2 regions of the Priestia sp. 179-F W1.4 NHS genome follow, and region 2 is predicted to be linked to the other one. Evidence: riboswitches for the same ligand, from Rfam matches in the RefSeq annotation. Region 2 holds a riboswitch; the other holds the start of a gene.

Region 1 (7,954 bases), on a different contig from region 2:
GAAGAAACTCTAAATGTGCTAGAAGAACGGTTAGACTATACGAGCGATATAGGGAAAAGGTGGCTAAAGTTCAATTATGAGCGTGCGCTTTTAGTTTATTTTGTTCCTCTTATGGATTCAGTGAAATTAAATGAGCATGTGATCAAACCTTTATTAATCGAAAAAGAAGGAAAGATAAGTGAAATTATTCAGGCCGCTTCAATTACTCCTACAAAAGATTTGAATGAAATGATTAGTTTAATGAGCCGAGGTGCGTCTGTTTTATTAATAGAGAATGATCCGTTTGTGTATGCAATTGATTCTACCAAAACGGCTACAAGAGAAGTTAATCAAGCCCTGAATGAAAAAGTGATTAGGGGTTCACAGGAAAGTTTTGTCGAGAGCTTGGACAAAAATCTAAACATGATGAGGCAAAAATTTTTAGATGGAAGCCTTATTGTACGCTATATCGAAGTAGGCAGTATTTCACGCACTCGAGTGGCAGTTTTATATTTGAAAAATATAGCAAACGCAGAAATTTGTAATATGATTATTGATCGTATCAAACAAATTGAAGTGGATGGAGTAGATAGTGGGAGCATCATTGAAGAGGCTTTAGAAGATTCGCCTCTTTCACCCTTTCCTCAGCTGTTGAACACAGAAAGGCCGGACCGGGTAATGGGTAATCTGTTAGAAGGCAGAATGGCCGTTTTAACAAATGGAAATAGTTCTGCGTTAATTGCTCCTGTTAACTTTTTTACTTTTTATCAATCGCCTGAAGATTACAATACACGTGCACTTTATGGCTCATTTTTTCGACTTTTACGCGTGTTCAGTTTTTTTGTTGCCATGAGTTTACCTGCGATTTATATTGCAACGATTTCTTTTCATTACGAGTTAATTCCTTTGGACTTAGTATTTACGGTAAAAGGATCTCTTGAGAACGTTCCGTTTCCTCCGATAGTAGAGGCATTTATTATGGTATTGATATTGGAACTATTAAAAGAAGCATCGCTCAGGCTGCCTTCATCCATTGCTCAAACCATCGGGGTAGTTGGAGGATTAGTTATCGGCACAGCAATTGTTGAAGCGAGTTTAGTTTCAAATATGATGATTATTGTTATTGCTCTAACAGCCGTTTCTTCCTTTGTTGTGCCATCAAACGAAATGAGCACAACGCTGCGAATTTTAAGTTTTCCTATGATGATCGGAGCAGCCGTTTTTGGCTATTTGGGTATTGTTTTTGTACTAGTGCTCATCGTTATGCATTTAGTTATTTTAGAGTCCATTACGATGCCTTACTTAATTCCTTTTGCTCCATTTAGATTTTCCGGCTTAAAGGATGTCTTTGTAAGGATGCATCAGCTTTATTTGAATGAAAGGCCTGCTAATGCTAAGCCTCAAAAACGTAAACGTCAAAAAGCGATAAGGAATTGGGATTCAAATGAATAAAAATAGTATTTCAGCCAGTCAGCTGTTCTTTATCATCTTACAAACTCAAATTGGGATTGGTGTTTTAGGGTTACCTTATAACTTATTTAAAACGGCGCATACGGACGGCTGGATTTCCATGTTAATGAGCGGTTGTATTATTCAAGTCATTACATTATTCCACTGGGGATTAACGCATCGTTTGCCAGGTTTAACGCTGTATCAGATGACTAGCAAGCTGCTTGGTAAGTGGTTAGGTAATTTTTTGAATATAGGATATGTGTTTTATTACATTATTGTCTCAAGTGTCATTACGGTTTTATATGTAAACGTGTTAAAGCGCTGGCTTTATCACTTGACGCCAGCTTATGTTCTTGTCTTTTTATTAGTTGTTATTGCGTTATATTTTGCAAAAGAGAATGTACGCAATATAGGGCGTTTTTTTACTATTGTATCTGTATTTTTAATTATTTTGGTATTATTGGTGTCAAATGCTTATAAAGAGGCCGATGTCCGGTATCTATTTCCGATTGGGCACAGCGGTATTCAAAATATTTTGCTGGCGTCAAAAGAAGGAAGTATCTCAATGTTAGGTTTTGAAGCTATCTTAATTTTAGCACCGTTTGTAAAAGCAAAGTCTACGACGACTTTAAAAATGGTCATGCTTAGTAATTGTATCGTTACGATTTTATATGTGTATATTATCATTGCTTGTTATATGTTTTTTAGCCCAGATGAAATTTTAATTGTACCAGAACCGGTTTTATATATTTTGAAGGCGACGCAAAACTCAGTTATCGAACGAATCGATTTGGTTTTTATTACTTTTTGGATCATTTCTGTTATTACGTCCCTTATTATATATGTATATATTTCAAGTGTAGGCATGCAGGAAATCTTCAAAAAGAAAACTCACCGTCCATTTGTTCCAATTGTATTGATATTTGTAACAGGTCTTTCCATTTATTTTTCAAAAACGGATCAGCTTGTCGCAGCTTTGTCTCAAACAACTAATTATTTAATTTACGTATTCATTTTCTGTATTCCTATCTGTTTGCTATTACTGTCATGGATTAGAAAAGGAACTGTAAAAAATGAAGGATAAACTGATCAAGATAATGAGCATATGTTTAGTTTTAAGTTTTCTAACGGGATGCTGGGATCAAAAATTGTTAAAAGATACGATGTTTTTGTCTACAGTGGCTTATGAAAAAAAGAAAGATAAGGTGATTTCTACTATTGCGATCCGTTCCTATACGTCTAAAGAAGGGACATTAGTGAATAAAACCTATCATGTAGCAGGGGATTCACCTCGAGACGATCGTACAAAAATTAACCAGCAGGTTTCTGGAATTGTTATGTCTGCCAAAAAGAGAATAATCTTATTTGAAGATCGATTAGCTAAAGAAGGTATACTAGAATTATCAGACGTCTTATATCGCACACCGGAAAGTCCTCTAACGGCTAAGTATGTCATTGTAGAAGGGAAACCGAGTACGATAGTTGAGCTACAGCAAGTAGGAGAAGAGCTAATTGGAGAATATTTAGACGGAGTTGTCCATACGGCTGAAGTCAATTCCTTAGTGCCAATTGAAACTCTTCAGTCACTTTGTACCGTGTTGTTTGATGAAGGAAAAGGGCTAGCTCTTCCTTATATGAAATTAAATACTGAAAATAAGACCGTTGATGTAATCGGTACAGCTTTGTTTAATGAAGATAAATTTTCAGGTATTACATTAAATTCCGATGAATCTAAGGCGCTTCTTTTATTAGGAAATCAAAAAGACAAATATATGATTATGAGTCACAAAATTACCATACATGATCAACAGTATGTAGTATCGTATGATGTGTCAGATGCTAAAGCAAAAATGCACGTTAAACCTGATGCGGTGCACGGAGCAAAAGTAATCATACCGCTAAATATAAAAGTAAGTATTAATGAATTTACTAAAAATGAAATGTCATCTCCTGCATTAACAAAAAACGTACAGAAAGAAATTGAAAAGATTCTACAAAAGAAAGCTGAAAAAGTAGTTGAAAAGCTGCAAAAAGCTAACTGTGATTTTCTTGAAATAGGAAGAGAAGTAGCTGCTTATCATCCGAGTATATGGAAAAGGCTTAAATGGAGACAGGACTATAAAAACATCTCGATTAATCCGAAAGTACAAGTGGAAATTATCCATCGTGGAGTTATTAATTAACAAAAGTCATGCGAAAAGCGTGGCTTTTTTAATTGAAAAAATTTTAGTTTACAAAATAACAAAAAGGGAATTGTATTTATTTATTGATGTGATAGGATAAAAAAGCATATAAGTGCATTCACTACGAATGAAAGCAGTGGACGGGTACATATAGATAATAATAAATGGTTTTGGGAGTCAAAGAAGGTGATGTTGAAGTGAATGTAAGCATCAGGTCAATTGTTAAAAAAGTCATGTTCACTCTATTTATTGCGTATACAGCAGTGGTCATTTATGCTACTCTCATACGGGAAAACGAACATGTTTACGGAAAAGCAATGAACTTGGATTTATTTAGTACAATCCGTCTGATGTGGGACAGCGGTAATATAATGCTCACTCTGACAAATATACTGGGAAATATCGTGATGTTTGCGCCGCTTGGAATGTTTATTCCGTTGTTTATGAAGTGGTTTGACGGTTTTATTCAAGTCTTTACGACGGGTTTCTTAATCAGTTTTCTGATTGAAATTTTACAGTACAAGCTAACGGAACGAGTATTTGATATTGATGATATCTTTTTGAACACGCTAGGTACATTTATAGGCTGGGTTATTATTAAAATACTATATTGGATTAAGAACATGCTGAAAGCACGTTTCAAAAAAAGATGAAAGGACTTCTTTACGAAGTCCTTTTTGCATCTTGTTGATAGAAACACTTAATGCAGCGTCTTACGGAAGAATGTGAGGATTCAACGATAATGTGCTGACAATTTTGCTGAACAAATAATAACTTTCCTTCAAGCTGCTTAATTTGTTTTTTAAGCTGTTCTACTTCATTATTGATAGATATTTGAACCACTGTTAACAAACTCTTTAGCTTTTTCTTTCATTCCTTCTTTTCTTACTTCGTTTACATCTTTTTCATTTTCTTGAGCCATGTTACGAATATCTTGAGAAATACGCATCGAACAGAATTTAGGTCCACACATTGAACAGAAATGGGCTGTTTTAGCACCTTCAGCGGGAAGTGTTTCATCGTGATATTCTTTTGCGCGCTCTGGATCTAGTGACAGGTTAAATTGATCATTCCATCTAAATTCAAATCTTGCTTTAGACAGAGCATTATCGCGTTTTTGTGCTCCTGGATGGCCTTTTGCAAGGTCAGCAGCATGCGCAGCAATTTTATAGGTGATAACGCCTTCGCGAACGTCTTCTTTATTCGGGAGTCCTAAATGTTCTTTTGGCGTTACGTAGCAAAGCATAGCTGTCCCAAACCAGCCAATCATTGCAGCACCAATACCTGATGTAATATGGTCATAGCCTGGAGCGATGTCGGTTGTAAGCGGTCCAAGAGTATAGAAGGGAGCTTCCTGGCATATTTCCATTTGTTTATCTACGTTTTCTTTGATGAGATGCATTGGAACATGTCCAGGACCTTCAATCATAACTTGAACATCGTGTTTCCAAGCAATTTTAGTTAATTCACCAAGCGTTTCTAATTCACCGAACTGTGCCTCATCATTAGCATCTGCAATGGAACCAGGACGTAGCCCATCGCCAAGCGAAATAGCAATATCGTATGCTTTACAGATTTCACAGATTTCTTCAAAGCGAGTATATAAAAAGTTCTCTTCATGATGAGCTAAACACCACTGCGCCAAGATGGATCCTCCGCGTGAAACAATACCTGTCGTACGTTTCGCTGTCAGAGGAATATAACGTAAAAGAACACCTGCGTGAATAGTAAAGTAATCAACACCTTGTTCTGCTTGTTCAATTAATGTATCGCGGTATGCTTCCCACGTTAGATCTTCTGCTACGCCTTTTACTTTTTCAAGCGCTTGGTAAATAGGAACGGTCCCTACAGGAACAGGCGAGTTGCGGATAATCCATTCGCGTGTTGTGTGAATATCCTTTCCTGTTGATAGATCCATAATTGTATCGGCTCCCCAACGCGTTGCCCATGTCATTTTTTCTACTTCATCTTCAATAGCTGAACGAATAGCTGAATTTCCGATATTAGCATTAATTTTCACATGGAATTTGCGGCCGATAATCATCGGTTCGCTCTCAGGGTGATTGATATTATTAGGGATAATTGCACGTCCTCTTGCTACTTCTTCACGCACAACTTCAGGATCCATCTGTTCACGAATAGCGATAAATTCCATTTCGGGCGTGATGATTCCTTTTTTCGCATAGTGCATTTGCGTTACATTTTGATTTTTTTTCGCGCGCAAAGGTAAACGTTTAGTGATAAAGCGATCGTACTGATCTCTTGGATCACCGTCATAATAACCGTTATCCTGTGGCTGAACCGTACGGCCTTGATATGTTTCTACATCGTTTCGTTCTGCAATCCACTTTTCGCGCAGAGCCGGTAATCCTTTTTGTAAATTAATTTCATAAGAGGGATCTGTATAAACACCGCTCGTGTCGTATACACGTACGGGACTATTTTCTTCTTCACCAAAAGACCCTGTAGTAGGAGACTGATGAATTTCACGCATAGGTACTTTAAGGTCTTGTCTGGATCCTTGGACATATACTTTGTGACTGTTTGGAAAAGGCTTTTTCATAGAAACTGATACATTTTGTTTTGACATTACATATTCCTCCGGTTTCGCATAAAGTGTAGCTATACCGAACCATAAAAAAAATCGGGTTCTGTGATAGACAGAACCCGATGGAATAGGCAAAAAAAGAATAAACATATACTATTCTTTTCAAGACTACTTCCCTCCGCTGGTATAACCCAAATCAGGTTCAAAGGGTTAAAGAGTTTTATTGCACTCTTCTCTCAGTCTGAGCTATCAGACACCCCTAGTAGAAATAACATTCAAATTATTCAATTTACGGCTTAAGTTTACCATCATTCGGTAAAAAATCAACCCTTAAATAAAAAAAGCTAGACAATTAGCGTTGTCTAGCAGCATCTATTGCAATCACAATAGCTGTAATAATATGCATGATAAATCCCAAAAATGGAATCCAAGCAACCAGTGAGGTAACAAGTCCTAGTATGTTTCCATAAGCAGATAACCCTCGTCTATTAGCTAAAATGAGTGTGATAGCATGAAGAATAAATCCAATAAAAAGAGGAGTATAGCTAAAGCCCATAACAATCCCTGCGCCAATTAAAGGAATTCCCAGCAAGGCTTCATACCCAGCAGTGACCCATTTCATTGTACGTACATTTCCATTCATAGTAAAAAGCCTCCTAAAAAAGATACTACTATATACGAGAAAAGAGAGAAAAAAGTTTCAAATTACTTAGGGGATATGTCGTATAAGTCAGCCCTATTGGATTAAAATGATAGATAACAGTAAAGGGGGGGTGGAAAAAACATAATGATTTAGTCATTTTTTCACACTAAAGAAAAATAGTCTAGATGATTCATTTTTAGCTAAGGGACCAGAATTTATACTGAACATAGTGACTGCTTTTTAAAATAAATAAAAGCTGATATCGTGTTTTTTGGTTGTAGCATGTAAGCTTTTTATTACAAATTATTAAAGATTCTTATCTTTTTGCAAATACACATTGTATTTCATAGTTTTAACAATTATGATAAAAAAGCAAGTGTCAAAATAGGAAAATAGTTGAGCATGTAAAACGAAGCGATAAGCTTATTAATTTGAAAGAAAGGCAAGGTACATAGCTTTATGTGGGAAATTATTGTAGCAATCATTTTAGGGATTGTAGAAGGTTTAACGGAGTTTGCTCCCGTTTCGTCAACTGGGCATATGATTATTGTGGATGACCTGTGGTTAAATTCAAAAGAATTATTTTCATCTCCAGTAGCTAATACATTTAAGATTGTTATTCAGCTAGGGTCGATCTTAGCAGTAGTTGTTATTTTTAAAGATCGTTTTATTAATTTATTAGGATTGGGAAAAAAACCAGCTGCTGCAATTGGACCGACAAATCGCTTAAATTTAATGCAGGTAATTGTTGGTTTGTTACCCGCAGGAGTGTTAGGACTTTTGTTTGATGATTACATTGATGAACATTTGTTTTCTTTAAATACGGTGCTAATTGGCTTAGTGGTCGGAGCTGTATTAATGATTCTAGCAGATTTGTTTGGACCTAAACGTCCGCGTGTAGAGACGGTGGACCAAATGTCTTATGGACAAGCACTAGGTATAGGACTGTTTCAATGTATTGCTCTTTGGCCAGGTTTTTCTCGTTCAGGCTCAACGATTTCAGGAGGGGTTCTTCTTGGAATGAGCCATAAGGCAGCCGCAGATTTTACATTTATTATGGCAGTGCCAATTATGGCAGGAGCAAGTGGACTTTCATTGGTTAAAAACTGGCAGTATTTCACATCAGATGCACTACCGTTTTTTATTGCT
Region 2 (7,954 bases):
GGTCAGGTTGGTGCAGCTTTTGCTATTTATATCAAAACAAAGAAAAAACGCTTAAAGCGAGCAATTGGAGGCGCACTTCCTTCAGGGCTGCTGGGAATCGGAGAGCCGCTTATTTTTGGAGTCACACTTCCTTTAGGGCGTCCCTTTTTAACCGCTTGTCTTGGAGCTGGAATCGGCGGAGCGTTTCAGGCGCACTTCCATATTGCAACTGTAGCAGTGGGAGTATCGGGTTTGCCGCTTACGTTTTTAGTTCATGCGCATCAAATTCTTCTTTATTTACTTGGATTAGTTATTGCTTACGCAGCAGGCTTTATTTGTACCTATTTCTTTGGATTTAACGATGAAATGGCGAGGGAGTTTGAATGATTGGCATTTCGTTTTATTTGAACGATAGAGATGCCAAACAAAGATTAGTAGAAGCGAGTGAATGCGGCGTTACACGCGCATTCACTTCACTTCACATTCCAGAGGAAAAAGGAGATTTGGCTGAACGGGCAAAAGAATTGCTTCATGTGGCTAGAGATTGTGGAATAAGCGTGTATGCAGATGTATCTAAGCATACACCGGTTCATTTAGGTATCGAAAGCCTTATGACTCTATCTTCACTTGGCGTATCAGGTATTAGACTAGACGATGGCTTTAGCGTAGAAGAAACGATTTTACTTGCGGATGAGTTTTATATTGCCCTTAATGCAAGTACAGTGTCAAAACTAGAAATAGAAGCGCTATTATCTGCAGGCCTTCATCATCATCAGGTGCTTGCTTGGCATAATTTTTATCCGCGGCCTGAAACAGGGCTTGAAGAAACGTTTTTTCAACAGCAAACAGATTTATTTAACGAACTTCGTATTCCAGTTTGTGCTTATATTCCTGGAGAAGGCGAAAAGAGAGGACCTATTTATCAAGGACTTCCTACTAGAGAAAAAGACCGTAATAAATGTCCTTTTACCTCTGCAGTAGATTTATACGGATGCGGAGTAACGGAGGTTTATATTGGAGATCCATACGCCAGTTCAAATTTATTAAAACGTTTAGTTCAATATCAAGAAAACCGCATTATTCCGCTACGCATTCGTTCACCTCATATACAGGGAACGTACAGCGTGCGTCCGGATGTATCAAGAGACGTTCTGCGTTTGGTTGATACACGATCTGTAAAACCAGTGCTGCCATTTCATACAGTAGAACGCAGAATCGGAGCAATTACAATGGACAATGATGGCTACGGACGTTACAGAGGAGAGGTTCAAATAGCTAAAAGGAATTTGTCTGCAAATGCTAATGTGAATGTGATTGGGTATGTAATAGAAGAAGATCATGAGCTGCTTTCATTAGTGAGACCGGGACAAAAACTTAAGCTTATCAATGTCTAAAAGGAAAAATGGATTCATCATCGAATCCATTTTTTTATTTAAGCGGAAGAAAAAAGAATTGTCAAACTAAAATGAAAGCGTTATACTAAGTTTAGTAAAACGTTAAACTAAAAATGGAGATGGTCATCTGGTTACAATTAAAGATATTGCAAAAGCAGCAGATGTTTCAATTACGACTGCCTCCCTCATTTTAAACAACAAACCGGGAGCAAGCAGAATTTCTGAAGCTACTAAACTGCGTGTAATTGCAGCTTCAAAAAAATTAGGCTATATCCCCAATATGTCTGCGCGTAACTTGCGGGGACAAGACAAATCAGCGCAGCTAACAATTGCTCTTATTTGGCCAATTGATACGCGCGTATCGTTAGTGGGATGCATTCTTACAGGTATTCAAAACTACATAGCTTCATTAAAAAGCGGCCCTACTATTAAATTATTAGTCGAAACGTTTCAAAATGAAGAAGGTATTTCCTCTGTAAAAGGTCTTCAAACATCTTCATATTTTAACGGAGCGATTATTGCGAATACAACGGCAGCTGATGAGGCTTATATTCACCGATCTAAACCTGGTGTTCCGATTGTTTTATTTAATCGTGTATCATCTATATACTCTGTTATACAATCCAAAAATTATGAAGCGGGCCAAGCGGTAGCAGATCATTTTATTCGTAATAATCATCAACATATCAGTATTTTAGTTCCAGACGTGTCTTCACAGGCTTTAGAAGCAGGAGTAAAAGGCGTAACAGATAGAATTGAACAGACTGATGTTACGTATTGTCACCATTACTGTTCATATACAGAACAAGGTGGGTATGACAGCATCAAACAGCTTATTGAACAAGGAAAAGTTCCAACCGCTGTGATTTGTTTGAGTGATCATGTTGCATTAGGAGCTCTTTCTGCTCTTAATGACTACGGCATCTCTGTGCCAGCTGATTGTGAAGTGATGGGATTTGATAACCAAGAGTTCTCTAAATTTACTAACCCAAAACTTTCGACTGTCAATTTGCCGGTAGAAAAAATGGCCTATTGTGCAGGAGAGCTTTTAGTTAAAACAATTTCTGATCCATATGGGGATGTGGACCAACAGATATTTGATTTGGAAATTATTCATCGTAATACAACGAGAATCAAATAAAAAGCAATGCCATTCATGAGGTCTCTTTAAAAAGAGACCGATTTACAAAAATATAAGAGCAAGCTTTTTATTTTTTTATTAGTAAAACGTTGTACTAAAACGTTTTACTAAATATAGAGTAATTCACTACTAACAAAGGGGAGAAGGAAATGAAACATTTATACGGAGTTACAACAGCAATGGTTACACCGTTTACTAAAACGGGTGAAGTAGATTTAGAGAAAGTAGTAAATTTAACAGAGTTTTTAATTTCAAAAGGAGTGCACTGCTTGTATCCGCTTGGTACCACGGGCGAGATGCTTCGTCTATCTGTCAAAGAAAGAAAGCAAGTTGCAGAAACAGTAGTGAAACAAGCGGCTAATCGTGTAACCGTATTCATACATGTAGGAGCTATGAATGAAGAAGATACAATTGAGCTTGCAAAACATGCCTATGAAATTGGCGCCGACGGTATCGGAGTAGTTACGCCTATGTTCTTTGGAGCAAACGATAACGAACTAGAAACGTATTTTATAAAAGTAGCAAACAGTGTCCCGAATGATTTTCCCGTATATTTATATAATATTCCTCAGTGTTCAAGCAATGATTTAACGGCAGAGGTAGCTCAAAAAGTGGCAGATTCATGCAAGAATGTAATTGGTATTAAATATAGCTACCCTGACTATTTACGCGTAAATGATTATTTAAATATTAACGATGGAAACTTTTCTGTTCTTCCCGGAACCGATCGTTTATTTTTAGCAGCTCTGGCTATGGGATGTGAAGGAGTTGTCTCCGGTGTATCGGGCGTTTATCCCGAACCTTTTGTAGAGACTTATAATGCCTTTAAAGCGAATGATTTAGAAAAAGCGAGAAAGATGCAAAAAGTTGCTATTCAATATTGTGAAGCTCTTTTAAACGGAAGCAACATGTCTTATTTTAAAGAAGCATTAAAATTGAGAGGCATTGATGTTGGTGGCATGAGATCTCCTCAAATAGATTTAACAGAAGAAGAAGTCAAAGAATTAGATGATAAACTAAATAGCATTCGTCCAAAGAGCAGTGTTTAATAATTGGTTCATGTTCTGAATAAACTCATGCATTTCTAGTGAACAGGGCTGTTTGATAATAAGCAAACAGCTCATTCACTATAACGATTAAGGTTATGGAGGGATATTCTATGGCGGTTACATCTAAATTAAATGAAAGCGTTAACAAAGGTTTAGGTCCTGTAAAGCAAGATGTAAAAAAGACGAATATACGCTGGTGGCTTATTATTGTATTGCTAATTGGAGCAGTTGTTAACTATTTAGACCGCTCTAATTTAAGCATCGCTAATACCACGATTGCCAAAGAGTTTGGGCTGTCTTCTACACAAATGGGTCTTTTGCTTTCAGCTTTTCTCTGGCCATATGCCTTAGCAAATCTACCAGCAGGCTGGCTGGTTGATAAATACGGGCCGAAAAAAATGTTTGCATGGGCATCAGGCCTATGGTCTGTGGCAACGGTAGCAAGTGCATTTACTAACACGTATTCTGCTCTTTATGCCATGAGAATGCTTCTTGGTGTATCGGAGTCTCCTTTTTTTACTTCAGGAATTAAAGTGACGGAAAGATGGTTTAAAAAAGAAGAGCGCGGCCTTCCTACTTCGATTATTAATACAGGGTCTCAAATTGCTAATGCGATTGCTCCGCCACTTCTAACGGTACTGCTTTTAACAATGAGTTGGAGAGGAATGTTTGTTGTTATAGGAGCAGCAGGCTTTATTGTGATGTTTGTTTGGCTAAAGATATACCGAGATCCGGATTATGTTGCCAATAAAGTGAAAGCTGTCCCTAAAGAAGAGATAAAAATCAGTCATACCTCACAAGCAAAATGGTCACAGCTGTTTAAATATAAAAGCACATGGTTTATGATTATCGGGAATTTCGGAATTATGTTTACGATATGGGTTTATTTAACTTGGCTTCCTAGCTACTTAGAAACAGAGCGCGGTTTTAGCCTAAAACAAACGGGCTGGATTGCTGCTATTCCGTTTCTAGCAGGAATCATAGGAGTGTTGCTTGGTGGTGTAATTTCAGATAGATTTATTCGAAAAGGAATTAATGCAGTAACGGCAAGAAAAATACCAATTGTAGGCGGGGCAATCTTAGCCGCAGCATCGGTAGCACCCGTTCCTTTTATTGATAATGCAGCCTTAAGTATTGTCTTATTGTCGATTGGCTACTTCGCGTCACAGCTGCCATCAGGCGTCATTTGGACTCTAGCGGCGGATATTGCACCAAAGGAACAAGTTGCTTCACTCGGCGCTATTCAGAACTTCGGTGGATTTCTAGGAGCGGCAATGGCTCCTATCGTAACAGGGTTTATATTAGATGCAACGGGAACTTTTACGGCGGTTTTCCTGTTAGGAGCAGGACTGCTTTTAATTGGTGCTATTAGTTATGGCGTATTTTTAAAGAAGCCAATAGCTAACTAGTAATGTCACAAAAACAAAGAGCACACACTGCATGAAAAAGGTGTGTGCTTTTTCTTTTACTACTAAAAAGGAAACTATTTTCATTACCATATCATGAACCTTTCTATTGAATAAAACGCTTTACTATGATAAAACTATTACAGGTAAACATATGATAATAGATTAATTTCATAGAGATACAACACCACTAGGGGTGCTTTCGAAGCTGAGAGAGACGATAAGTCTTAACCCTTATAACCTGAACTAGGTAATACTAGCGTAGGAAAGAGGTATTGTAATGGATGTTTTGTATGGGATTTCCTTACGAACTCGTTATAATAATTTTGTGTACATAAACAAAAACACTTCTTTCCTGCGAAAGAAGTGTTTTTTTATGCGTAAAGGAAGGTGTCATACATGAAAGAAACAATTGATTTGCTTGTCAAACAGGTGGAGGAGCGCAAAGGAGAGTTAATCCAGTTATTAACAACGCTTGTTTCGTATAAAACGCCAGCGCCTCCTGCACGAAATTCTCATGAAGCGCAGCTGTACGTAGCGGATTTTCTTAAAAACTGCGGTTTTTCCATTGATATGTGGGACTTATATTCTAACGACCCTATCGTAGTGGGAACGTTAAAAGGACAAAAATCGGCTGACTATCAAAGCTTGATTATTAACGGCCATATGGATGTTGCTGAGGTACAAGAAAATAAAAAGTGGGAAACCAATCCGTTTGAAGCTGTTGTGAAAGACAATATGATAATTGGACGCGGAGTTGCTGATATGAAAGGCGGTTTGGCGGGAGCATTATTTGCAGTTCAGCTTTTAACAGAAGCAGGAATCGAGCTGCCAGGAGACTTGATTTTTGAATCCGTTGTAGGAGAAGAAGTAGGAGAGGCAGGTACGCTGCAATGCTGTCAGAAAGGGTATACAGCTGATTTTGCGCTTGTAGTCGATACAAGTGATTTACATATTCAAGGTCAAGGCGGAGTGATCACGGGATGGATTACGATAAAAAGCAGTAAAACCTATCATGACGGTACACGCCGAAGTATGATTCATGCTGGAGGAGGGCTGTTAGCCGCAAGCGCTATTGAAAAGATGGCAAAAGTGATCGGAGGGCTACAAGAATTGGAGCGTCACTGGGCTGTTACAAAGAGCTATCCAGGATTTTTGCCAGGGACAAATACGATTAATCCAGCAGTAATCGAAGGCGGAAGACATGCTGCTTTTATTGCAGATGAATGCAGGCTGTGGATCACCGTTCACTATTATCCTAATGAATCGTACGACCAAGTATCAAAAGAAGTGGAAGAATATATTATAGCTATTGCAAAAGCAGATCCATGGTTAAAAGATAATCTGCCAACCTTTGAATGGGGAGGCACATCAATGATTGAAGACAGAGGAGAAATCTTTCCGTCATTAGAAATTGATGAAAATCATGCAGGAGTGCAGCTGCTTGCAAATACTCATGAACAAATGGAAGGGAAAAAGCCTCCAATTGATGTGTCAACTAGCGTAACAGACGGGGGATGGCTAGCTGATGCGGGAATTCCCGCCGCTATTTACGGTCCGGGAAATTTAGCAAATGCACATGCTGTGAACGAACAATTAGATATTAATCAGCTTGTTCAATATACAAAAGTGATAGTGCAGTTCATTTATACGTGGCTGCATACGCATAAGGAGTGATCATCATGAAATTTAGTGAACGATTATACGAAAAGCTGCAGCCTATTTGGCGTCAAAATCATAATCATCCCTTCGTACAGGGGATGGGAGATGGAACGCTTGAAAAGGAGAAGTTTCGCTTCTACATGATTCAAGATTACCTTTACCTAATTGATTATGCCAAATTATTTGCGATTGGAGCCATGAAAGCTACGGATCTTCAAACGATGGGGAAATTTGCAGCCCTTTTAGATTCTACATTAAACGAAGAAATGAGTCTGCACCGTGAGTATGCCAAGAAATTTGAAATCAGCGAAAAAGAATTAGAAAAAGCGCAGCCATCTCCTACAACGCTTGCATACACGCACTATATGCTGCACGTTGGTCAAAGTGGAACATTAGCTGAATTAGTAGCCGCTCTTTTGCCTTGTATGTGGAGCTACTGGGAAATAGGAAAAGAACTTAGTGAAAAGCCTGGAGCTAACAATGAGTTTTACCGTGAGTGGATTGAAATGTACAGCTCAGAAGAATTTGGAGAACTGGCGACATGGTGTATCAATTTATTTGACTCACTTACTGAAGATAAATCAGAAGTGGAATTAGAAAAGCTTGAAGAAATTTTCTTGAATACGACGCGTTTTGAGTATATGTTCTGGGATATGGCTTATAACGAAGCGATGTGGCCAATTCATGAATAGGTCTGTGTTATCTTTTCAAAACGTCAGTTTTACGTACAAGAACGGTGATCAAGCGATTTTAAAATCATTAAACTTAGACGTGAAAGAAGGCGAGTTTGTCAGTATCGTTGGAGCGAGCGGCTCTGGGAAAAGTACGTTGTTTCGTCTCATTACAGGTCTTGAACAGCAGAGTGAAGGCGATATCGTGATTAACGGAAAGTCTTATGAAAAGCGACTAGGAAAAGTAGGCTATATGCCGCAGCAAGATTTGCTTCTTCCGTGGCGCACGATTTTAGACAATGCATCTCTGCCGCTTGAGCTTCACAATGTGTCAAAAGCAAGTGCTCATAGGCAAGTATCTCAGCTGCTCGAAGAGTTTGGTTTAAAAGGGTATGAAAATCGTTTTCCAAGTGATTTATCCGGAGGGATGAAGCAGCGTGTTTCTTTTCTGCGAACGATATTAAGCGGTTCTAACGTACTGCTTTTAGATGAGCCTTTTAGTGCACTTGATGCCATTACGCGTTTATCAATGCAGGAATGGCTGCTTGAACAATGGCAAAAGCGTAAACATAGCATCTTATTTATCACTCATGACGTCAATGAAGCGCTTTTTTTATCAGATCGCATTTTTATCTTTTCAGACAAGCCAGTA

What was found. A riboswitch is a leader RNA that binds a small molecule or an ion and turns the genes downstream of it on or off. The one in region 2 is predicted to bind thiamine pyrophosphate.
Region 1: it holds a riboswitch for thiamine pyrophosphate, as region 2 does, so the genes downstream of both, thiC (phosphomethylpyrimidine synthase ThiC) here and ACH0CI_RS14900 (acetylornithine deacetylase) in region 2, are expected to answer to the same signal.

The regions. Positions count from the first base shown of each region.
Region 1 covers NZ_JBIQFF010000015.1:10,410-18,363, forward strand. The annotation lists gene ACH0CI_RS26070 (spore germination protein) at 1-1,431, shown strand, start outside; gene ACH0CI_RS26075 (GerAB/ArcD/ProY family transporter) at 1,424-2,515, shown strand; gene ACH0CI_RS26080 (Ger(x)C family spore germination protein) at 2,505-3,614, shown strand; gene ACH0CI_RS26085 (VanZ family protein) at 3,812-4,267, shown strand; gene thiC (phosphomethylpyrimidine synthase ThiC) at 4,435-6,204, opposite strand; TPP riboswitch at 6,319-6,433, opposite strand; gene ACH0CI_RS26095 (hypothetical protein) at 6,515-6,805, opposite strand; gene ACH0CI_RS26100 (undecaprenyl-diphosphate phosphatase) at 7,265-7,954, shown strand, end outside.
Region 2 covers NZ_JBIQFF010000002.1:868,660-876,613, reverse strand. The annotation lists gene ACH0CI_RS14930 (PTS transporter subunit EIIC) at 1-366, shown strand, start outside; gene ACH0CI_RS14925 (MupG family TIM beta-alpha barrel fold protein) at 363-1,373, shown strand; partial or broken gene ACH0CI_RS14920 (LacI family DNA-binding transcriptional regulator) at 1,501-1,641, shown strand; gene ACH0CI_RS14915 (LacI family DNA-binding transcriptional regulator) at 1,654-2,514, shown strand; gene ACH0CI_RS14910 (dihydrodipicolinate synthase family protein) at 2,664-3,563, shown strand; gene ACH0CI_RS14905 (MFS transporter) at 3,674-4,972, shown strand; TPP riboswitch at 5,152-5,254, shown strand; gene ACH0CI_RS14900 (acetylornithine deacetylase) at 5,369-6,646, shown strand; gene tenA (thiaminase II) at 6,652-7,323, shown strand; gene ACH0CI_RS14890 (ABC transporter ATP-binding protein) at 7,316-7,954, shown strand, end outside.